Regions from separate parts of the Halobacillus shinanisalinarum genome, predicted to be linked through region 2. Evidence: riboswitches for the same ligand, from Rfam matches in the RefSeq annotation. Region 2 holds a riboswitch; each other region holds the start of a gene.
The links. Region 2 has a riboswitch for cobalamin ahead of MUO14_RS14310 (ribonucleoside-diphosphate reductase subunit alpha). Riboswitches for the same ligand answer to the same signal wherever they lie in the genome.
Positions count from the first base shown of each region.

Region 1: another riboswitch for cobalamin. It lies ahead of MUO14_RS22615 (acyl-CoA dehydrogenase family protein); the one in region 2 lies ahead of MUO14_RS14310 (ribonucleoside-diphosphate reductase subunit alpha).
Region 3: another riboswitch for cobalamin. It lies ahead of MUO14_RS11020 (ABC transporter substrate-binding protein); the one in region 2 lies ahead of MUO14_RS14310 (ribonucleoside-diphosphate reductase subunit alpha).
Region 4: another riboswitch for cobalamin. It lies ahead of MUO14_RS05760 (acyl-CoA thioesterase); the one in region 2 lies ahead of MUO14_RS14310 (ribonucleoside-diphosphate reductase subunit alpha).

Region 1 is NZ_CP095074.1:4,557,894-4,564,071, reverse strand. It holds gene MUO14_RS22630 (enoyl-CoA hydratase-related protein) at 1-195, opposite strand, end outside; partial or broken gene MUO14_RS22625 (CoA-acylating methylmalonate-semialdehyde dehydrogenase) at 265-1,721, opposite strand; gene MUO14_RS22620 (NAD(P)-dependent oxidoreductase) at 1,742-2,629, opposite strand; gene MUO14_RS22615 (acyl-CoA dehydrogenase family protein) at 2,644-4,353, opposite strand; cobalamin riboswitch at 4,524-4,722, opposite strand; gene MUO14_RS22610 (ribonuclease H family protein) at 4,873-5,538, opposite strand; gene MUO14_RS22605 (ZIP family metal transporter) at 5,867-6,178, shown strand, end outside.
Region 2 is NZ_CP095074.1:2,846,986-2,853,163, forward strand. It holds gene MUO14_RS14310 (ribonucleoside-diphosphate reductase subunit alpha) at 1-1,601, opposite strand, end outside; cobalamin riboswitch at 1,831-2,010, opposite strand; partial or broken gene MUO14_RS14315 (class I SAM-dependent methyltransferase) at 2,204-2,955, shown strand; gene MUO14_RS14320 (class I SAM-dependent methyltransferase) at 2,969-3,649, shown strand; gene MUO14_RS14325 (YnfA family protein) at 3,712-4,038, shown strand; gene MUO14_RS14330 (alpha/beta fold hydrolase) at 4,149-5,042, shown strand; gene MUO14_RS14335 (nucleotidyltransferase domain-containing protein) at 4,996-5,715, shown strand; gene MUO14_RS14340 (FAD-binding oxidoreductase) at 5,892-6,178, shown strand, end outside.
Region 3 is NZ_CP095074.1:2,240,408-2,246,585, reverse strand. It holds gene MUO14_RS11040 (CynX/NimT family MFS transporter) at 1-678, shown strand, start outside; gene MUO14_RS11035 (CBO0543 family protein) at 852-1,319, shown strand; gene MUO14_RS11030 (N-acetylmuramoyl-L-alanine amidase) at 1,554-2,465, opposite strand; gene MUO14_RS11025 (CBO0543 family protein) at 2,839-3,102, shown strand; cobalamin riboswitch at 3,300-3,482, shown strand; gene MUO14_RS11020 (ABC transporter substrate-binding protein) at 3,630-4,616, shown strand; gene MUO14_RS11015 (FecCD family ABC transporter permease) at 4,609-5,634, shown strand; gene MUO14_RS11010 (adenosylcobinamide amidohydrolase) at 5,631-6,178, shown strand, end outside.
Region 4 is NZ_CP095074.1:1,099,652-1,105,829, reverse strand. It holds gene MUO14_RS24530 (LCP family glycopolymer transferase) at 114-344, opposite strand; partial or broken gene MUO14_RS24525 (LCP family glycopolymer transferase) at 417-736, opposite strand; gene MUO14_RS05765 (hypothetical protein) at 1,279-1,653, shown strand; cobalamin riboswitch at 1,796-1,981, shown strand; gene MUO14_RS05760 (acyl-CoA thioesterase) at 2,116-2,589, shown strand; gene MUO14_RS05755 (DsbA family oxidoreductase) at 2,676-3,401, opposite strand; gene MUO14_RS05750 (chitobiase/beta-hexosaminidase C-terminal domain-containing protein) at 3,727-6,178, shown strand, end outside.

The sequences.
Region 1 (6,178 bases), 1.7 Mb from region 2:
ATCCGCACCGGCTACAAAAAATCGACCGGCACCTGTAAGAATAATAACACGTGTTTCATCGTCGTTTGCCAGTGTTTGAAATAGATTGCGTAATTCTCCAATAACAGCCGATGATAAGGCATTAGCTGGAGCGTTATTCACTTCGACCGTTGTCACATGATTTTCTTTAATCACGTTCGCATATTGGTAGTCCACTTTTTACAACCTCCTTTTTGTATGTCCCGTGCCAAAAATGAGCTAGATTGAATGGGAACTCTAAAACGATCAAAACCATCGTTCGGTCACTACTTTTTTCCGCGTATAAAATTGCACCCCATCTTTTCCGTTCGTTCCAAGATCTCCATAAAAGGAAGCTTTGTTTCCTGCAAACGAGAAGAACGCCATCGGAGCCGGGACATTTACATTAACACCGACCATGCCTGCGTCAATATTTTCACGGAAGATTTGAGCGTTTTTACCACTTGATGTATAGATAACAGCCCCATTCGCGAACCTGGAGTGATTGGTAAGATCAATACCCTCTTCCAGGTTGCTTACTCTTACCACACTTAAAACAGGAGCAAATATTTCATCCTGCCAGATCTTCATCTCGGGGTGACACGATCGAAAACCGTCGCGCCTACGTAATATCCATTTTCATCGACTTCTACATTTCGACCATCGACCATCAAGGCAGCCCCTTCTTCGACTCCTTGATTAATATATCCTAGTACTCTCTCTTTGTGGGCATCACGGATCAAAGGTCCGACGAAGTTTTCCTCCGAAGTTCCCGCTCCCACTTTTAGTTTCCGAGTTTCTGAGACCAAGGTCTCGATGAATTCATCAGCGATATCATCCACGACGGCTACCACGGAACATGCCATACAGCGTTCACCACTACTTCCAAAGGCAGCCCCAATAACCCCCTGAACAGTTTTCTCCATTTGACAATCCGACATGACAAGTGCGTGGTTTTTAGCTCCTGCAAGAGCTTGAACTCGTTTTCCATTCGCTGTTCCTGTTTGGTAGACATGCTTGGCCACTGGTTCTGAGCCGACAAAAGAAACCGCCTCAATGTCAGGATGGTCAAGGACACTATTGACCACTTCTTTTCCACCATGTACTAGATTCAACACACCTTTTGGAAAACCTGCTTGATAAAAAAGATCCACTAACTTCCCGGCTAAAATAGGCGTGCGCTCCGACGCTTTGAAGACAAATGTATTCCCGCAAGCAATCGCAAGGGGGAACATCCATAGCGGAACCATCATTGGGAAGTTAAACGGTGTAATACCCGCAACCACTCCAAGTGGATAGCGCCAAATGGAACCATCAATGCCCTCGGCAATACTAGGAAGTGCATCTCCCATCATTAAATTTGGAGTAGATGTGGCAAGCTCGACCACTTCAATTCCGCGTTGAACCTCCCCGCGAGCGTCCTGTAACGTTTTTCCACTCTCCATGGTAATAATTTGAGCAAGTTCTTCTTTATGTTCGTTTAATAACTGAAGGTATTCAAATAAGTAACGGGATCTTTGCGGAACAGGTACTTTTGACCAAGAAGGGAATGCCCTATGAGCCGCTTCTACGGCGAGTTTGACATCTTGTTCTGTTGATAACGGAACATACGCAACCACCTTACCGGTTGCTGGATTCGGAATTTCTTCCATTTCTTCTCCTGTAGACGCCACCCACTGTCCATCAATATGATTCTTCATTTTTTCTACGTTCGTCGTAATCATATGTGCTTCTCCCCTTTTTCCTATAATTTAGATGTAGACTGCTCGCTAAGCTTTTGGAAAACCACGGACATGTCTTTCTCCCCAAGGCCACTTTCCTCCGCCTCTTCGTACATATCAAACAAGTTCTTACTAATCGGTAAATCTAAGTGATGTTTTTCAGCCAAGTCTAAAGCAAACCCTAAATCTTTCCTCAATAGTTTTAAAGAGAAACCAGGTTCATAGTCATCATTGGCGATAAAGCTTTTATAGTTGCGTTCAAATATCCGGCTTTTCGCATAACTGACATTCAAGATTTCATATAAATTTTCCAAATCTATATTGCTCTGCTTTGCTAAATTAAGCGCTTCGCTTACACCAGCGGTATAGAACCCGATGAGTAAATTGTTGATCAGCTTCGTAGCTGTGCCACTATCGATCTTTTCATTGACATGAAAAATCTTCTCACCTAATACGTTCATGATTGGCAAAGCTTTCTGATACGTTTCTTCAGAACCTCCGACCATGAAGGTAAGCGTGCGGTTTACAGCTCCAATCACTCCTCCACTGACAGGAGCAGCTAGATATTCAATCCCTTTGTTTCTCACTGCTTTTTCAACTTTCAGATTCATCTCAGGAGCCACCGTACTTGTATCCATCAAGATCATTCCAGGCTGACTATGTTTAATCAGTCCCTCTTCTCCTAAAAAAATCTCTTCGACCGCATCCGAGGATGGTAAGCTCGTGATGATCACGTCGCAAACGCCCGTCATTTCAGAAATAGATACCCCTGTCAATCCACCGAATTCTTGAAGAGCTTCTTCAGCTTTTTTATTTAAATCGAGACCGTAAACGATAAAATTAGCAGCTAGTAAATTTTTCGACATCGGAAGACCCATATTTCCTAATCCGATAAAACCTATCTTTTTCATGTGAATACCTCCATTTAAATCATATAGCGCGTGCGACTTGTGATATGTTTTGCAATCGCACGTTTTTTCACAAAGAGATTTTCATAAAGAGGAACTTCGAGATGGCGAATCTCATGGATCCATCTCTCCCGGTCATGGTCATCTGAAACGCCCCCTGAAATGATGGACAGAGCGGCGTTTTCCACACGACGATACCCCTCTTCACATAACACATCTGTCACGTTTACCTTCATCTGCTCCTGGTCCCGCCCATTTTTTTCAATAGCCTTCTCCGTACGTAAAAACGAAGATTCCATTACATAGAGGTCACTTACCATATCCGCTAATAAACGCATATATTCTTGTTCATCTTCCATTTTTAAGCACGTTTCCGTAAGCGCTTTCAAAGATCGAGTTAACAAGTGCTTAGACAGTTGAATGTACTGTCGATTCTTGTCCTTATGGATCTCATTTGCTGTGTCCATCGTAGTCACTTGTGATGAATTAAATTTTTTAATTAAGATTTTTGAAATCGTTAGACGATTAATCTCATTTGTTCCTTCAAATATCCGGCTGATCCTGGCATCACGATAAAGCCGCTCGACTTGATATTCTTCCATATATCCATAACCACCGTGAATTTGTACAGCTTCGTCAACAATGTTGTCTAACACTTCTGAGCTATATACTTTGTTCATGGCACATTCCATGGCATACCCTGAATTTTTCCCGTTACTATCATTATTCTCGTCGCGGTCTTCCATGGCGTCATCTAAAAAACCAGCTGTTCGATAGGCAGCACTCTCAGCTCCGTAAATAGAAACGGCCATGTTGGCAATCTTCTCTTGAATCATCGTAAAGTCAAGTAACGATCGATTAAACTGTTTCCGTTCTTTTGAGTATTGAGTAGTCAACTCAAGCGATTGTTTTGCGGATCCAATATTTGAAAAGGCAAGCTTTAGGCGGGCCATGTTTAAAATGTTTAAGGCAATCCGATGCCCTTTCCCTACGTCCCCCAATACATTTTCTTTAGGCACGGATACATCCTCAAGAATCAAAGTTGCTGTGGAAGACCCTTTGATTCCCATCTTCTTTTCTTCCAACCCAATGGATACGCCATCAAACGATCGTTCGACGATAAAGGCGGTCATTCCTTCCTTGGTTTTAGCGAAGACAACATAGACATTCGCCACATGAGCATTTGTAATCCATTGCTTTTCTCCATTCAACACCCAGGCTGATTCTTCATCCTTCCATATCGCACTGGTACGTGCATTTAAAGCATCCGAACCAGCACCCGGCTCCGTCAGGGCATAGGCGCCAATCCATTCCCCAGCAGCTAATTTGGGTAAGTACTTCTGTTTTTGTTCTTCTGTACCAAAATAAATGTAGGGCAAAGTGCCTACTCCAACATGAATGTTAAACGAAACGCTGAATGAGCCCCCATACCCCATCTTTTCCGCCACAAGTCCAGAGAGTTTTTTATTTAAAGAAAGACCGCCATAGGACTCCGGCACTTCAATACCAAGCAGACCTAGTTCTCCAGCTTTTTCAAACAGCTGGCAGGCAACTTTATAATCATGCTTTTCAATAGACTCCAATTGAGGGGCAATTTCTTGTTTCACAAACATTTCTGTTGTTTTCGATATCAAATCTTCCTCGTCCATGAAATCTTCGGGTGTAAACACACCCTTTCCCATTTCATAGGGCATAAAATTCCTCGAATGAACTTTTAGATCTTCCATTCTTACACTCCCATCTGAATATCATGCGGCTGAAAAAACGGCAATAAAAAAACAACTTCCCGATAGAAGTTGTTAAGTCACGAAAGATTACTAAAATAGACATGCTTATCCACATTGAAAAAGCATGCTTCCTTTTGTCGCCCTTAACACCCCCTATCCTCGTAGGTATTGATGTTTGCTAAAAACAGGCAGGTCTCCTGGCTTAAGGTCATCGCTCCTCGAACCTTCCCATTTCCATGTTCCATGAAAACAGTGGTTTTTTCGAATCGCTCCCAAATACAGTTGCGGGACAGCGTCGGAATCTAACCGAACTTCCCTTTTAAGCAGATAAATAAGTTCTTTATCCGCACCTGTTTTTACATCGTATTTAGTTTCATGTAGAGTATATCACCACTTTCAAAAATTGGCAATTGTTTGAAAGTAACCTACTAGTAGTAAACTGTTTCTGGGTAATGAGATACCCACCCTATCTTCAGAATTCAGAAGTGCGGTCTTTTTTGTATAAAGCTTCATAGTAAATTATTCTTCACGATTTGTCTCTATTGTACTCGTTATTTCAATTTCTTTTAGGGCTTGTGATGCTAGTCTGTCCGCTTCCCGATTCCCTTTTCGTGAAATAAGTTCATAATCTGGATGAATGCCTAGCTGCTTCAATTTACTTTCAACTCTGTCAGCCCATTTTGACAATTCTTCTTCCAAACACGGCCATTCTCCATTTAATTGGTTGATAACAACCTGGGAATCACCGACAAATGTAACAGGCAAGTGATGGACCTTTAAAAGCTCTAATTCTTGTAATCCGAGATGAAGGGCAGCATACTCCGCCTCGTTATTTGTATCAAGTTCTTCAACTAAGGCGTTTTTGCGCAGCCGAAATGATTTTCCATTTTGTTCATAATAAATGGCACAACCTAAACCTGAATTTGTTGTGTCTAGATCAAAACCACCATCAAAATAAACGGTTACATTGTGTGGTTCGGTTTGAATTCCCTTCATATATTTCTTTAATTCCTTCAACGTCCACGTACTCTCAAGGCTGTCGATGAATGTTACATTTTTAGTGCGCCCTATGCTCTCTAGATCTTCAGCGATTAAGATGGCTTTTCCTGCATGCATATCATCAGAACTGAATGTTGTATTTGTACCTTTTGGTGTTTTATATGTTAATTCGATTCTGACCTTCATAATAAGACCACCCTTAGTAAGCCGAAATAAATAGAAACTCATTTCAGCTTTTTTAAAAAATATAATTAGTTCTTTTCTATCTTAGACTGTTTCTTCCTATTGGCATACTTCAATTATGATCATTGTACCCTTCTTGAAACAGAATTATTTCATGTCAGGTACTGTAGTATTATCAGCAATGAATCTGTTCGGCTCACCAATTTGACAAAAAAAGGGGCATCTTCTCATTTTATGAGGGAACTTAATAGGAGCAGTCAGAAACTTGTTATCTTTTAAAAACAATATTATGCTACGGTAAAGAGGTTTGTGTCGGAAGGAGATTCAGTTTATGTTTGATTTTTTTCTAAATTTACCCCCAGTTATACAAGCACTCCTAGCTTCTCTTTTTACATGGGGGATGACGGCTCTTGGAGCTACATTGGTTTTTACAACGAAAACATTCAATCAGAAATTAATGGACAGTATGTTAGGATTCGCTGGTGGTGTTATGATTGCAGCGAGTTTCTGGTCACTCCTTTCCCCAGCGCTTGATATGGCAGAAGGGGGAGGGGTCCCAGCTTGGATTCCAGTAGCCATTGGCTTTATGTTGGGCGGGCTTTTTTTATGGGGAAGTGATAAGATCCTACCACACCTTCATCCT
Region 2 (6,178 bases):
TTCTGAGCAAGTAAGTGAGCCCAGCCAAACGTACCAAGGCCGATGCCGCGGTAGGATTGATTCGTCAGTTGTGCCTGCTTCACTGGAATTGAATTTTGATCAATGACATTATCAAGCATCCGGACTTGGATCGGAATCAGCCTTGCAAGAACTCCAGCTGGAACCGCGCGCCCTAAGTTCACACTCGATAAGTTACAAACAACGAACTCACCTGGTTCTTGAACAGTAATGATCTTGCCATCCTCAACATATTGTTCTTCCTGGACAGTAGGACTTTGATTTTGGGTAATTTCTGTACACAAATTACTGCAATACACCATCCCTTTATGACTGTTCGGATTCATGCGATTAACCTCATCACGGTAAAACATGTACGGTGTTCCCGTTTCAAGCTGGCCAATCATGATCCGCTTAATAACATCGATCGCGGGCACGGTTTCTTTTGACAAATCAGGGTTATCAACACAAGCGTAATAACGCTGTCGAAACGAGCCATCCCCACGTGTTTCGTCAAAATAATCCTCAAGAGAAAAGCCCATTACGGAGCGGACCTCATGCGGATCGAATAAATACCAGTCTTCACGCTTCTCAACAGCTTCCATAAACACATCCGGAATCGAGACTCCCGTAAACAAGTCATGTGTCCGCTGCCGTTCATCACCATTATTCAACCGACTGTCGAGAAACGGAAAAATATCCTTGTGCCAAACATCAAGGTAGACGGCAACCGCACCTTGCCGCTGACCGAGCTGGTCCACACTGACAGCTGTATTGTTAAGCTGCTTCATCCACGGCAGTACCCCAGAGGAAACACCTTTAAAGCCACGAATATCACTACCGCGGCTGCGAATTTTCCCTAGATAAACACCAATCCCGCCACCATGCTTACTCAAATTTGCAACGTCCGTGTTCGTATCATAAATCGACTGCAGGCTGTCGTCGACGGTATCAATAAAGCATGAGCTCAGCTGACCATAACGTTTCCCTGCATTAGCCAGGGTTGGCGTTGCCACTGTCATATAGAGATGACTCAAGGCCCAATAAGATTCTTTTACCAAATCTAACCGTTTTGAACGATCCTCCTGTGCCATTAACGTCATCGCAATGATCATAAACCGCTCCTGAGGAAGCTCAAACATATTACCAGCTTTTGACCTTGCCAAATAACGATCTCCAAGCGTCTTTAAGCCAATATAAGTAAACAAATGATCACGACCAGGCACAATCGCCGCTTCTAGCTCCTCGATTTCCTGTTTCGAATAAGAAGTAAGTAGATTTGTACTATAAATTTCCTCGTCCATTAACAACTCAATCAAATGATGCAACCCCATATAAGGCTCGCTCATCCCGCGGTTACGGTTCGACGCCTCATACATCATCTCAAGCTGCATCCTCGCCGCGAGAAACGTCCAATCCGGCTCTGTCTCACTAATCTCCGCCAAACACTCCAAGATCAATGCCTTCGCCTGCTCCTCGTGCCCCATCTGGCCCAGATTCATCGAAGGTAGCTTGTCCAACAATCGCTGCACATCAAGCGACAGGAAATTTCCCTTCTGACGTTCCAACCAATCTTGCCAATCTAATGTATGTACCATCTCCATCAAATCACTCCTTTAAAACAGCTTTTGAAAAAGGTCATGTGAGAATCCCTGATGAAAAAGGGTACGCCACATCACAATCACGCTGTCTGAATAATTAGCCATAAAAAAATCCGCTCATTAAAATTGAGCGGATGAAACCATGAAACGAAGGCGTGCACGTCCCAAAAGAGCAACTGAAAACGCCTGTTCATTCCATCGCTTCATCTTCTCAATCCCCGAAGAAGTAGAAACTTTCGTGCGTAGAAAGACAGGTCTCCTGACTTAACGCTCATTTCTACTCCGGTCCTTCCCATGCACGCAGGCACAGTGGATTATCCGTTTCTAGAGCGATAACAGTTGCGGGGGCAGTTCCGGACTTACACCGGATTCCCTATTAAGCCTAGTGGCATCTTCTCTTCGCTAATACAATATATAGTGTTGTTTTAATATTTCGTTAGCTTATCTTGTGTTTTTATCATAACGAAGATTGTAGAACCGCGCAATAGTTTTTTTGACGAATGGGAATAAAGAAGGGGAAGTTTAACGATCAAAGAGGAATAGATTCAGACATGTAGAATTACTAATACGAGGGAGTTATGTGAAAGAAGAAGGAAGTGACTATATTGAATGAAAAACAAGCAATTGACATGAACCGAACTTGCTGGAATACGGTTGCACATCACTACAATGGAATCGATGCACTACCGAACTATGGACCGTTCGTTCAAACAGAAGAAGAGCTTCAGCTTTTTGATGTAGTGGAAGGGACGTGTGTTCTCGATATAGGGTGTGGCAGCGGCCATTCGTTAAAAAGTATGAGTGAGCAAGGTGCGAGTGAGCTCTGGGGGTTGATCTATCACAGGCACAAATTGATACAGCAAAACAGACATTGAAGGATGATAAGGTTAAGCTTCGTTGTGCTCCAATGGAAGAAGCGGGTATAATTCCCACAGATCATTTTGATGTTGTATATTCAATCTATGCGCTTGGTTGGACGGTGGATTTAAAACAGACTCTCCAATTGATTTTTTCTTACCTGAAAGCAGGGGGAAGCTTGATCTTTAGCTGGGAGCATCCCTTTTATCCTGTAGTGAATGCAGAAGATGGCAGGCTTGTCGTTGCGAACCCTTACGAGGCAAAGGAGGATCGTTTGATCGAAAGCTTTAAGGGAGAAGAAGCGGCAGCTATTTTGCCAAAAAGAAAACTTAGTACGTACATAAACGAACTCATCCAGACAGGCTTTCAGATTGAGAGAATCATAGAAGGGGAAGTGGATAGTCATGAGGAAAAGGAAGAATACTCTGAGCGTTATTACTCTTTATATAAAGCGCGTATGATTCCGGCAACTTTTATAATCAAGGCACGCAAACCATAGGAGGCAAACACGAATGAATTCATTTAATTGGCATCAGGAAGCAGAGAAACAATGGGATGGACGAGCAGAATTTTGGAATGCCAACAGTAAGAATATGTGGGATGAGGGCAGTAGGAAAACAATTATTCCTTTTTTACAAAACCATGTGGAAGCAGGTAGTAAAGTAGCTGACTTAGGATGTGGCGATGGATACGGGTCCTACAAGCTTGAAAAGGCAGGATATACCGTGACAGGACTTGATATTTCCGAGGATATGATAAAGCGGGCTAAGTCCCGTCTTGAGAAAGACAATCTGAAGTTCATTCAAGGCGATCTCGTCAATCTTCCTTTTGAAAAAGAGAGCTTTGATGCAATTATGGCTGTGAACAGCCTTGAGTGGACAGAAGTACCCTTCAAGGGGCTGGAGGAAATGAAACGCGTACTTAAACCAGGAGGGAAGCTTTGTATCGGGGTATTAGGTCCAACTGCGAAGCCTAGAATGAATAGTTATCGTCGCGTTTATGGAGAAAAGGTAATTTGCAACACAATGATGCCATGGGAGCTTGAACAAATGGCTGGGGAAACAGGCTGGAAACTTAAAGACGGACATGGTGTGTACAAACGTGAGGTGGAGAAGGAAGACTTGTCTGGTTTACCCGTCGAACTTCAGCAAGCGCTAACGTTTATGTGGGTGTTTATTTTTGAAAAGGAATAAAAGGTTACTATTGGTTGTTTAAGGAATTACGTCTGCTGTAAATAAAAGAGGTGGAGTTTAGAATGTTCATGGTGGTTATACTGTTCCTTTTAGCTGGACTAGCTGAAATTGGCGGTGGGTATCTCATTTGGCTTTGGCTTAGGGAGGGTAAACCTTTTTATTGGGGGATAGTTGGCGGATTTTCCCTAGTTATGTATGGAGTGATCGCTACGTTTCAAACCTTTCCTTCTTTTGGAAGGGTGTACGCAGCCTATGGAGGAGTTTTTATTATATTATCCCTCCTTTGGGGATGGCTAATTGATAAAAAAACACCAGATGCATATGATTGGATTGGCGCGGTAATATGTTTAATAGGAGTGTCTGTGATGTTGTGGGCACCCCGGAACTAGTTGTACCTATTGGGGGTAGATTCCTTAGTTGGTGGGCTCTCCTTCAAGAATGTAGACTATTTCATGTAAAACGGAGGACCCTAGAAACGTATATGGAGGTGCTTAAATCTATGCCGGCTTACCACGTTGAAAAGGTTGGACAGGGAGAACCGTTAGTTTTTCTTCCTGCAGGTGGATTTACTGGGAACGAGGGAATGAATATAGCGGAATATCTCCAAGACGATTATGAAATACATATGATAGACTTGCCTGGTTTTGGAAGAGGGAAGAAGCACGCAGGTCGCTGCACTTCACTCGATATGGCCAAGTGGCTTGCTGACTACCTCGACCAGGAAGGGATCAAGGTAACCAATCTGGTGGGACATTCACTTGGCGGGGCATTAACTTTGGCTTTTGCTGTTCACTTCCCCGAACGAGTGAAAAAGCTTCTCCTGCTGGATCAAGGACACAAATCCTTTCCCAGAATCCCAACCTCTGAATATGGGGTATTTGCGTTTGCTTTTCCATTAATGAATCGATTCGTTCAACTATTTGGGCGCACCTTTTTGAAAAGACTTGAACCGCTATTCTCAGGTGGAAATGCGGATGAGGATTTTGAAATGAAAGTAAGTCAATTTTGCGATCAAGTGTTGATCAAGGATACCTCTTATGTAAGGACAGCTCTGAAACAACCTAGCAGCCTCACAGCGGAAGGACTTCAGCTAATGTTCGGTTTCTATAACTTGAATATCCTAAAACTTCTAAAGAAAGTTACCGTGCCAACTTATCTGGCCTATGGTTCTTTTGAAAATATAAATGAAAAAGAACGTAAAATTACATACAAAAATATCCGTAAGCTGAAGAGGAAAGCACTCCCTATTGAATACAGGAAAGTGAGGGGAGGGCATTATGTGCATTGGAGTGATCCAACACTGCTTCCCGATATGAAAGCTTTCCTAGAAAGGAGGGGGAAGGAAGATGAAGCAACGACCACATCCAATAGAATCAGCGAAACAGTTTACTAAGAAATACTTCCCTAACTGTACAGGAGCATTACTTTCCGGGAGTGTTGTGCGCGGGGAAGAAACAGCAACATCAGATTTAGATATGGTTATTTTTGAGGAAGGCTGCAAGAACTCTTATCGAGAATCACTTGTTGATCAAGGATGGCCGATCGAATTGTTTGTACATAATTTGAGTTCCTATAAGGAATTTTTTAAGAGTGATGTAGACCGCGGCAGACCATCTTTGCCGAGGATGGTGGCAGAAGGAACCATAGTAAAAGAGCACCCCTTTATTTCTGCTGTTAAAAAAGAAGCGGAGCAGCTTTTGGTGAAGGGTCCTGAAGCATGGACTAAGGAAACGATTGAGGTAAAGCGTTATTTTTTAACTGATGCCTTAGATGATTTCTTGGGTAGCACTAAACGAGAAGAGGATTTATTCATTGCCCCAGTGTTAGCGGAACTAATCATTGAATTCTACTTAAGAACAAATCAACAATGGGTCGGGCATTCAAAATGGGCGATACGCGCGTTGAGGCAATACGATGATAAGTTTGCTGACCGAATAGTGGAAGCCTTCGACACATTTTATAGGATGGGGGATAAAAGGCAAGTGATAGCTGTTGCAGACAGCGTGCTAGAAAAATATGGAGGGCGTTTGTTTGCAGGGTATTCAATGGGAAAAGGGGAGAGCTAAGGATCTCTGGAAAAAGAGGATTTTACTAAAAAAGTCGAGCATTCCTATATCGATGTAATGGTTCATTCTCTAAGAGTAGTGGATAAAATGTTACTAGCTTTCTTTATAATTGACTGATTATTTAGTATAATTGTAGTTAATAGCTTTAGCTCATCTTGATAGAAGGAGATTTACATATGAACTTAACAGAGAGCAACTTATATGAAGAATTAAGAAGATTCTTGCAAGACCACCAAGTAACGAAAAATGAAACACAGATTGAACAACATAGTCATGATGAATCTTATCATAAAGCCAGTTCTCCGGATTTGGTCGTTTTTCCAGAGAGTACCGACGAAGTGAGCGCAGTTGTTAAAGTGGCAAATGCGTATAAGACACCGGTCGTTCCCTATGGACTTGGAACCAGTTTAGAGGGTCATGTTATTCCATATCAACATGGAATTACGATCGACTTTTCCCAGAT
Region 3 (6,178 bases), 610 kb from region 2:
CTGCTAGCAGCAGTCATTTGGTTGCCCCAGATCCGTAAGCCAGCAAAATTGGATGACCCGAAAACGTCTGCATTACAGGGGGCTTCGATATGGCGTTCCAAAATCGCCTGGCAGGTTACCATTTTCATGGGATTACAATCCTTTTTATTTTATTCCATGATTACATGGCTGCCTGAAATCCTTAATGGTAGAGGCTTGAGTATATCAACGGCAGGATGGATGGTATCGGTCATGCAGTTAACAGGCCTTCCGATGACCTTTCTAACTCCTGTCTTTGCTACTCGTTTCCAAAATCAAAGAGGAATTGTGGGAATGATTGGTTGTCTTTATACTGCAGGGCTATTAGGGGTTCTGCTCGGTAGCAATATTCCCATGCTGACTGTCAGCGTCATGTTGATGGGAGCTGGTCAAGCAGCTTCGATCAGTTTAGCACTTACTTTACTAGGGCTTCGTGCAGGTAATGCTCAGCAAAGTGCTGCATTATCAGGCATGTCTCAATCAGTGGGGTATTTACTTGCTGCGGCAGGCCCAGTATTGATCGGCATCCTTATTGATGTTACTGCGTCCGTGAATGTGCCGTTGTTGTTATTCATTGCCATTATTATTGTGATGGTGACGGCAGGTCTAGGAGCGGGAAGGAATCAGACGGTTTTTAACGAGAACAGAGCCCATGATTAGTTAACGCTTCACTTTTTCACTCCTTTAGAAGAATAGTAAATTAAACAAAAGGGTTCCGTAAGCATAGCAATGATTCCTTTTTTTACATAGAAAGCTGATTCTTCATATGCATGTAAAATATAATCGTGGTAATAATAAGATAATGAATAGTTAAAAAGGAGCCTTGAGCGCCTATGGAAAGAATGGTTTTGTGGGGATTGTTTCTGTTCGGTATCGTTCTATTACTACTTAGTTTTAGAAAAGCACCCATACAGGACATCACTATTGTTTTCTTGTTGACCTCTTATATAGCAGTGATTTTAGGCCAAATTATTGTAAAGGAAAACATGATCACCTATCCGATTAATTTACTGAGTGAATACTTTAGGTCTAGTTTGCTTTACGAAATGCTTCTACTTCCCGTTGTTTGTATTTATTTTTATAAAACAACCTATCATTCGAGGTATCCAAGTATTGTTATGCAGTGTGCAACTTATACATTCACTCTAACGATCGTTGAAGTCTTTTTGGAAAAGTACACTGATTTTGTCGAATATTATACGTGGACCTGGGTTCACACCTTCATAGGTATTTTCTGTCTGCTCTTTTTTATCCGTTTGGTTACGAAGGTAATAATGACAAAAGCTAGGTTTCCAGTATAAGAGGGGTGACCTTTTATTATTAATATTGGGTGCTGAGGCCTTTGTGTTCAGTGGTTTTTTTCTCTGCCTTTGTGCCTTTACATAAGTAAAGAGAAGGGAATAAAAATGGTGATTGAAGTCAGGATGAAGACTTCATCACCATATTGTTTAAGGGCTTCTATAATCATCGTATATAAAATCTGGATTAGATATTTAGGGTGCTACAAACAGTCATGCTCCTTTATACTTCCAAGACTAATGCTCCTCTATACCCTTGACAATGCCCTTTGCTACTTGTTCGCGGTAATGCTCGCTTTTCAACAACTCGGCATCCTCTTTATTCGAAACAAACCCAGTTTCTGCAAGCACTGCTGGCATATCAGTATGACGCAAAACATAATAATCCGCTTTAAACACCCCGCGGCTCAGGTTACTAGTTTTAGAGATAACATATTCTTGGACTAAATCTGCAAACTCTCTTGCTTCCGAACTCCCTGCATTATAAAAGGTTTCAATACCTTTAGCACTAGAGTCATAGTATCCGTTGGCATGAATACTTACAAAAAGATCGCCTTCCCAGTTATTGGCTTGTTTCACACGATCTTCAAGTGTAACAAACGTATCATCTGACCGCGTCATTAAAATATCATACCCTTTTTCACGTAGTTTAGACTCAACTCGCTTAGCAATGTCCAGGACGACCTCTTTTTCCTGAAGAGAGTTCCCGATTGCTCCAGGGTCTTTACCTCCATGACCAGGGTCGAGAATAATACGTTTGATCTCCTGGCTTTCGGATTGGTCAGGTTTTACCTCCCTGAACTTATCTTCTTTTTCTACATCTTTCTCTTCTACACGTTTTTCTTCCTCAACTTGTTCCCCAGCGACTTCTGATAGAAAAGCTGTGCTTACAAAGCCTAGCTGTCCTTGATAAGTGATTTGCCCCCAACCATTCCCAAGTTCAATATACTCAACTCGTTGCCCTGGCATGAGACTTCCAATCACCTTGGCATTCAAACTAGGCGCTTGCCGTACATTTAAGGATGACTGGGTGTCAATTTCGCCTGTTTGTGCGGCTTCAACTGGCTGGGCAATCGTCATCGCAGATATAACTATTAGTACAAAAGAAAGAACCACCGTTATGAAACGCGTTTTTATTTTCATGTTCATACATAACTCCTCCCGACTATTAAAAATGTAACTTTTATTCTATGAAAAGTAGATCATACTATTAATCTTGGTCAAATTTTCAATGTTATATTCACCAGAAGGCTTTCATTTTAAATATTATCTAGGGTTATATATGGTCACACTATTCTAAGGTTTTAGGTTTGAAACACGAGCACTTCCTCTGCAAATGGGGCCTGCCCACTAGCCGCCCCGTAGCCAAGTAAATATTGTGGCTATTTATTAGAAAACGAATGGTTACTGAATAATGAATATTTGTAGAAGAGTCTTGTATGACTATGGAAAGAGTAGTTTTTATGGATATTATTAGTGGGTTGGGATGGTACTGTTGTATGGTAGTTTACGGAAACCACATATGAAAGACAAAATTATCATTTTCTTCATGACCTCCTATATTGCTACCGTTGCAGGTGTTATAGTTGTTGAGGAAAAAATGATCGATTATCCTGTCAACCTATTCAGTCAATATTTTAGTTCTAGTCTGTTATATGAAATGATCCTTGTTCCAATCGTTTGTATTTACTTTTATCAAACAACTTTTCACTCAAGCTATTCGCGTATTGCCTTACAATGCGCCATCTACACTTCTATTCTGACTTTCAATCGAAGTCCTTCTTGAAAGGTATACTGAATTAGTTGAGTACTATACGTGGACCTGGGTGTACACATTCATTAGCGTTTTCTGTATAATTATGTTGATCCGTTTCCTTATGAATGTAATCAACCATGTTGTTACATACCATAAGGAAGATATTTGACAAAAAAAGTCTAAAAACCAAGCATTTTTTCATAATCTTTAGTAGAATGGTAGATAGTTGAATAGGGGAAGAAACAGGCGTGATGTCATTCATCACTTAATAGGGAAGTTGGTTGAAATCCAACGCGGTCCCGCCACTGTATTTGCGAGCAACCTGCACGATTCCACTGTGTGAAAAGCATGGGAAGGAGCAGGGAGCAATGACCATAAGCCAGGAGACCTACCTGTTTTTCTCACCAATACCTACGCGGATAGGAGGTGTATAGTAAAAAAGGAAGCTGTCGTGTATGTGCTTTAGCGTCATTGCAAAATCCTTTTGTGTACACATCATCATTGCGGGATGTGTTTTTTTGTGCTCAAAAATTTTTTAATTTATGGGAGAGATAAACTTGAAACGACTATCAAATTACATATTTATACTTCTGATGACGATCGGTTTGCTAGTAGGTTGTGCAAGCAATGAGAACTCAAGTCAGCCAGAGGAAAGCATGAGTGATACAACTACAGAAGAAACCCAAGGTCAAGAAGGAACGACTTACCCTCTGACCGTAGAAGATTCTGCGGGTAATGAAGTGGTTCTGGAAGAAGACCCTGAACGAATTGTTTCATTGATTCCAAGTAACACAGAAATTGTGTTTGCCGTTGATGCAGGAGAACAGGTTGTCGGGGTGTCAGATCACGATAACTACCCTGAGCAGGTCAAGGAGATTGATAGAGTTGGCGGGATGCAAATTAATACCGAGAAAGTTTTATCATTAAAACCTGATCTCGTTCTTGCGCACGGTTCAAGTGCTCATAACTCTCAGGCTGCGCTTGACCAAATTAGTAATGCGGGGATTCCGGTCTATGTTGTGAAGAACGCCTCTGATTTTAAGGGTGTTTATGAAACGATTCACTCGGTGGGTAAATTGGTAAATGAGCAGGAGAAAGCGGACAGCATTGTAACTGGAATGAAGGATAAGCTTAAAGGAATTAAGGAAAAAGCCTCTGAGATCAAAGATCCTAAAAGTGTATTTGTAGAAGTGTCTCCGGCTCCGGAAATTTATACAACTGGAACGGGTACATTCATGCATCATATGCTCCAAGCGATCAATGCAGAGAATGCTGCTGCAAACCAAGAAGGATGGGTGAAAATGAATGAGGAGGCCATTATTAACTTACAGCCAGATGTCATCATTACAACCTATGGCTATTATACAGAGAAACCTGTAGAAAAAGTGCTTTCTAGAGAAGGCTGGGAAGAAGTACCGGCAAACGAGAAGAAACAGGTATATGACGTTCACTCTGATCTTGTTACACGTGCGGGTCCACGTTTGATTGAAGGGATAGAGCGGTTGGCTGAAGCTGTTTATCCGGAAACGTTCGGTGATGAATAAACCGTTAGCTTATATAGGAAGCGTAATCATTTTAGTAGGTGCATGGCTGGCAGGAGTGGCTGTTGGCAGTGTACCTATTCCGCTTCCTGTCATCATTGGGGCGATAGCAGAAACGATAAGTCCCTATCAATCAAATATTGATCCTATAAACATCAGTATTATTGTGGATGTTCGCTTGCCACGCGTCGTATTAGCTGGTTTAGTGGGTGCATCACTAGCTATAGCCGGGGCTTCTTTTCAAGGTCTACTACAAAATCCGCTAGCTGACCCTTATACCTTAGGTGTATCTTCGGGTGCGTCTGTCGGAGCAGTGTTGGTTCTGTTTGTGGGATTTTCTTTACCGGTTTTCGCCTCCTTCACACTCCCCATTGTCAGCATCTGCACGGCAGTCCTTACACTGCTCTTCGTTATTGGATTTGCACGCATGCTTGATCGAACACTTTCTATCGAGACGCTCATCTTGACAGGGATCGTCATGGGATCTTTTCTCGGCTCGGTTATTTCTCTCATGATTGCGCTTACAGGGGAGGAGCTTCGCCAAATTGTCGGCTGGCTCCTGGGAAGTGTAGCGATGCGGGGATGGAGTCACGTGGGGTTACTGCTCCCCTTTTTTATGGTTGGTGTACTGCTTCTTATGACTCAGGGGCAGGAATTAAATGCGATGTCGTTAGGCGAGGAACGGGCAAAGCAGCTGGGTGTTCCTACGGAGAAAAGAAAATCATTGATCTTATTAGCTGCTTCGATTTTAACTGGGGCGGCAGTTGCTGTATCAGGGACAATTGGTTTCGTCGGTCTAGTCGTTCCTCATATTTGCCGGAGGGTTTTTGGTACAGACCACCGGCATCTTATTCCACTGTCTTTGATTAATGGAGCGACGTTCTTAATTTTGGCAGACCTCGTTTCACGAACGATTATTGCCCCAGCTGAGTTGCCTATTGGGGTGATTACATCGCTGATAGGAGCACCGATTTTTGCTTTTATTCTTTACCAGCAGAGGAAAAAAGGGGCGAGTGTATGATTCAAGTAACCAATATGACGGGTGGATATGAAACTAAGCCCATTGTTGATCATGTCGATTTTCAAGTCAATCGTGGTGAGTTTTTTGGTGTGGTTGGTCCTAATGGAAGTGGAAAAACAACCTTATTTAAATTGATGAGTGGGATTCTTCCTCTATGGGAAGGGGAAGTGGTTATTGATCGGAAGCCCCTTGGTCATTACCCTCGTAAACAACTTGCTCGCAAGGTTGCGACATTGCCCCAGGTTCAGCAGAGCTTTTTTTCCTACAATGTCTACGAAACTGTGATGATGGGACGTTATGCCTATCAGTCAGGCTTTTTTAAGCAGCCGACGGAGCGGGATAAAGAAGTGGTTGAACATGTGTTAAAGCAAACTGGACTGACAGAAATGATGTCTCTCCCTCTCAATCATTTAAGTGGAGGGGAAAGACAACGTGTTTATCTGGCCCAAGCTCTGGTTCAGGAACCAGATGTTTTGCTGCTTGATGAGCCGACGAATCATCTCGACTTCAGTTATCAAAAACAGCTCTTGGATGAACTGAAACA
Region 4 (6,178 bases), 1.7 Mb from region 2:
TGACAAGCAGGACTAGGAAGTTCGTCACTGCATCGGGCGTATCGGTTTTAACCAAACGTACATTTTCGAACTTAAGCGACCTTCCTGCTTCCTGGGCACGTCACGTCTCCGTTCTATGAGCCGAAATTCACAATCATATCATGTGTTTTTTGAATTTCTTCCTTAGGCATTTCGATCAAATACATTCCAGAGCTTCTAATGGCGCTGCCTGACATTTGATAGGTAGAAACGTTTTTACGTGCGCTGCTATAATTCATTGCCAGGCGGCGCATATCGCCAAACTCCATATTTGTTTTCATATTACTGCCTAACACACCCAGGATCTCATCAATCTGATTAAGCATATTCAAGCTAGCCCCTTTTTCAATGATCCCTTGAATAATCTGGCGCTGTCGCTCATTACGACCAAGGTCTCCCTGGGGATCTTCTTTACGCATACGTACATAAGCGAGAGCTTGTTCCCCGAAAGTTGTAGTTGACCTTTCGGGAACTGAAAACCGTCTTGGGTGAATGCCATTCTATTATTTGCTGTGACGCCATCCACTGCATTTACAAGCTGTGCCAACCCTTCCATGTTCATGGCTACATAATAATCGATGTTGATATCTAGAAAGTTCTCAACGGTTTTAACTGCCATGTCACTTCCACCATAAGCATAGGCATGGTTAATTCGAGTAACGCGCCCATCCCCGGCAACTTCTACTTTTGTATCTCTGGGTAGGCTTACTAGCTGCATTTGATCATTATTAGGATCAAGAGTCATAACAATCATCGTATCCGAACGGCCTTGGTCATTTTCACGTTCATCTACACCGAGCAGTAAGATGTTGATTGGTTCATTACTGTCTAGTTTTTTGTCTGTAACAGTTGTGTCTATAGAGGACACATTTTCGTGCAATTTATTATTAACGGTATTTTTGACGTTATTGAAGATTGTGAATGCATAGACGCCTCCGCCTATGAGCAGGAATACGATTACGAGCAAGATGATTTTCCACCATAGGCCCTTCTTCCTCTTCTTTTTCTTCATTTCTTTACGTCCCATAATTCCACCTCGATTATGTAAAATACTCGAACTATTTATTTATTATACTGTTAATGGCGATTATTGTAAAAGCTATTATCAGAAACTTATAAATAATTACAGGGGATAAATTCCACCTCAGGTCATCCATAATATGGATGACCTGAGGTGGAATTTATTGGGGCTTCGAGCTATTGATAAAGGTCAAGAGTGTGCTACTATGAATTATAGTTATTCTGAGAAGGTGGTTATAAATGAAAGAAATGGTTGTTCTATTAGCTGAAATTGTAAATACATTTCATGATATTTTCTTGGGGCTCTCTCATTCTTTAGGTTGGAACCTTACAGACAAGGAGCTTCACTTTTGGATTATTGGAATGCTAGGGATCATGTGCTTGATTTTTGTAGATGTCATATTTCATGCGCTAGCTAAATGGAGCGTAACGGCAATATCGTTTTTATTTACACTTTCAATGGTGCTCGTATTTGTTCTCGCTGTTGAGATCCAGCAGAAAATAACAGGGAGAGGTGCCATGGAATTTAATGATGCAGCCGTAAGTATCCTTGGATTCCTGGCCTTTTGCACCGTTTACTTTCTTGTCAAAATGATAGTGAAATGGATTCGCTGATTAAAAGTACGCAACATATACAACCATAAAATTCTACCTCAGGTCATCCAGATAATGGATGACCTGAGGTGGAATTTTATGGGGTGATGATTGACTTTGGGTTTGTTCTCGTAGATAGTTAGGATAGGGGAGTAATCCTCGATAATTTAATAGGCTTTATGGTGGCTTCGTTATGAAGCTGAAAAGGGAAGATTGGTGTAATTCCAACGCGGTCCCGCCACTGTGAAGAGGAGGCTTTTCAATTCCACTGTTTCGCAATGAATGAAATGGGAAGGAGAAGGAGCTGTTGAATCTGAGCCAGGAGACCTGCCATAAAGAAGAACATGTTTTTCCTACGGGAGATAGGAGGATGTTACGTGATGAGATTTCAGTTTTTCTAGCTGTGCCATTTTTTGAATTCTCATAGATCGGTAAACATCTTCTTTATGAAGGTGTATTTTTTATTTAGAGAGGAAGAGGGAAATGGACAGTGCTTTGCCAGTACAAGCTTCAAAAATGATGCAAACCCGACTGGTACTTCCGCCAGACACCAATCATTTGGATACGATTTTTGGCGGAAAGGTACTTGCTTATATTGACGAAATTGCTGCTTTAACAGCGATGAAGCACTCGAACTGTGTAGTTGTAACAGCGTCGATAGACTCGGTCGATTTTCTATCATCTGCGAAAGTTGGGAATGCTTTGACACTTGAAGCATGCGTTACCTATACAGGGAGTTCTTCAATGGAAGTGTATGTAAAGGTGTTTGCTGACGACTTGCTTCAAGGGGAAAAAGTTATGACGACAGAATCGTTTCTTACAATGGTCGCTGTCGATTCAAGCGGGAAGCCTACCCCCGTTCCCCGAGTTATACCTGAAACAGCAGAAGAGATAAGACTGTACGAAACAGCTCCAGCTAGAAAAGAACACCGGAAAAACCGCTCCACCTTGAGATAATTACAGAAAACCCCACCTCAGGTCATCCAGAAAATGGATGACCTGAGGTGGGGGGATTTGGAAAGTTGGGGGCTTCATGTTTTCTTTCAGTTGTTGTTTGTTGGCATTTCACAGCTTTCGTCTGTGCAAGCTGCGTCTTTACTGTTCGGTGTTAAGCTTTGGATGGTGGGTGTTTCTTTTTCTTCATCAATTACTTTTTGCAAGCTTTCAACGAAAATTTCTGTAGGCTGAGCGCCTGAGATTGCATACTTGCGGTTAATGACGAAGAAAGGTACACCTTGGACTCCGATCTCCACTGCTTCAGCTTCCTCCGCACGCACAACCTCACCATATTGTTCGCTCGCTAGTACATGTTTTGCCTCATCGCCATTTAAACCAACTTCTTCAGCAAGCTCAAGCAATGTTTCGTGATTTCCTACATCCTTTGAGTCAGTGAGAACAGCATAGAAGAACCGTTCTGCTGCCTCTTTGCCCAGTCCTTTTGATTCGGCAAATTTAGCTAAACGATGGGCATCAAATGTATTAGTAGGAACTGTTGTGTCAAGATTATAAGTCAGTCCAACACTGGCTGCTTGCTGTTCCATATTTATATTCATTTCTTGCGCTTCCTCTATGCTTTTCCCGTACTTTGCAGCAAGTTTTTCGGTGTTCGACATTCCTGTGTTTTTCTCTGCCTGTGGATCAAGTTCAAAACTCTTGTAGACGACTTCTGTTTGATCACCGTCTGTCACCTGCGCTAGTGCCTGTTCAAGTCGACGCTTTCCAATATAACAAAATGGGCAGACAAAATCTGACCAAACTTCTATTTTCATATTCATCACCTCATGGTTATTCTTTCACATTTATTATTTTACGATCCTATTCTATGAAATGCCATTAATCTGATTGTAGCCTTGCTTATAGTAATTATAGTGATGTTAGATAAGTAAAATATTATCAGATAAAGAAAATCATTCCACCTCAGGTCATCCAGAAAATGGATGACCTGAGGTGGAATGGTTCTAGTGGTCGGACGTCTTATGTTGTGTCTTTTGATGTAATTTGTGATTTTTACATAAAAAAGATAAATATGATCAAATTATCTTTTATACTTGGGGAGGATTAATAGATTTATACTACTATTTTAGGAGGAATTGGATGAGATTCAAAAAGACGGTCGTCACAGGTTTAGCAGCTGTTTTGGCATTAAGTCCATTTTCAAGCGTGATCCCTCAAAGTCATGCAGCGGAAGAGCGCAGCGATTTATTTTTTTCAGAATACATAGAGGGCAGCAGTTATAACAAAGCAATTGAACTCTACAATGCCACGGATGATGAGGTAGATTTATCTGCCTACACAATTGAGATGTATGCGAATGGCTCACTAGAACCGACGGGTACTTTCGGTCTATCCGGCACACTTGCCAGCGGAGAGGTTTTTGTTGCGGCTAACAGTCGTGCGAATGAAGAGATCTTAGCGAGTGCCGATGCGACAAATAATTCGGCGATTAACTTTAACGGAAACGACCCTATTGTATTGAAAAAGGATGGGGCAGTCGTAGATTCTATAGGTCAAATTGGCAGTGAGGAATCATTTGCTGGTGACGTTACGCTTGTTCGCAAAGAGTCAGTGACCGCTGGTGATACAAACACAGAGGACGCGTTTGATACGACAAAGGAATGGGATAGCTATGCTAAAGATACAACGGAATATCTAGGAAGCTATCAAATGTCGGATGTACCTCCGGTTGAATTGCAATCTATTGCTGATGTACGGGCAAGTGAACCTGGGTCAACTGTTAAAGTCGAAGGTGTGGCGACAGCAGCTTTTAACACAGGAGGGCAGACCAACCTGTACATTCAGGATGAAACAGGCGGCATCATCGTTCGGGCTCCTGGGTTGTCTGCTGAAGTCGGGGATAAGGTGAGCGCAACGGGTGAGTTCTCTGACTATTACGGAATGCAACAAATTCTTGCTTCTTCAGCCAATGTTGAAGTGGTGACAGCTGATGTGGGCGTACCTGGTCCACAAAAAGTAACTTCCGAGCAATTTTCCAAAGAGGAAGGCGAAGCGATTGAAGGAGAATTTGTTCAAGTCGGAGATGTTGAAGTTTTATCGAAAAATAGTTACGGAGATTTTACCGTAGCAGGTGAATCAGGAACATTTACCATTACACCAAACAATGAAGATGCTTTAGAAGTTGGAAAAACGTATGAGCAAATATCTGGTGTTGTTAGCTATAGTTTTAATGAATATAGGCTTGTTCCGCGGAATGAGCGGGATATTGTTGATGAAGTTTTCGCTGTTCAAGCGAATCCTGCCTCAGGTTCCCTTGTGATAGGTGAAAAAGTGGAGCTTTATACAGCGCAGCCAAATGGGACGATCCACTATACGACAGATGGATCTGAACCGAATGGAAGCAGCGAAGAGTACACAGAACCGATCGCAATCGAGCAGGATACAACGCTTAAAGCGGTGGTCGTTAAGGAAAGCGGTGAAGTAAGCCCAGTAGCTAGCTTCGATTATACTGTGTTGAAACCTCTTGATGATGTTGATATCCATGACATCCAAGGGGCGAGTCATACATCACCATATGAAGGAAATGTTGTGGAAAATGTGGAAGGTGTCGTTACAAAACTTGATGGTACGAACGGCTTTTACATGCAGAGCTTAAAGTCAGATGACAATGTGGCTACATCTGAAGGGATTTATGTGTACGACCGTTCAGGTACAGTAAAAGTGGGCGATCATGTAGAAGTAGCCGGTGAAGTCACAGAGTGGCGTGAAGAAGGTTACTACGATGCAGAGGATTTACTGACAACACAAATTAGTGCATCAGAGGTGAGCGTTCTAGCGAATGAAACCGAACTCCCGAACCCGATTGTGTTAGGCGTTGACCGCCAGCAGCCGACGAAAGTGATTGAAGATGATGGGATGGAGTCTTTCGATGCCAAAGAGGATGGCTTGGACTTTTACGAAAGTCTTGAAGGAATGTTGATTGGCATTGAAGATGCGACGGTTGCGGCGCCGGTAAAATATGAGGAGCTTGCGGTGTACGGTGAGGCGAGTGAGGACCAGCAGTTTACCCGTGCAGATGGCTTATTGATTTCACCTGATGATTATAATCCTGAGCGATTGTTGATTGATGTTGATGGTCTTGGAGTTGACGCTGTGACGGGGGATTACTTTAATGAAATGATCACAGGTGTTGTCAGCTATGGGTATAGCAACTTTAAGATTCGTCCAACTGGTGAGTTTCCTGAGCTAATGGATGGGGAAACGGAGCGCGAGGTGACGGAGCTTAAGAGTTCGAAACAGAAGCTGACCGTGACGAGTTATAATGTTGAGAATTTCTCAACGGCGAGTGATCCGGAAAAAGCCGCTCGTTTAGGTGATGCGCTTGTTAAGAATTTGAACGGTCCTGATATTGTCGGGTTGACTGAGGTTCAAGATAATAATGGCCCGACAGATGATGGGACAGTTGCAGCGGATGAGAGCTATCAGGCCTTAATTGAAGCGATTGAAGCTGCAGGAGGACCAAGTTATAAGTTTGTTGATATTGCGCCGGTCGATAAGATGGATGGCGGCCAGCCAGGTGGAAACATTCGTG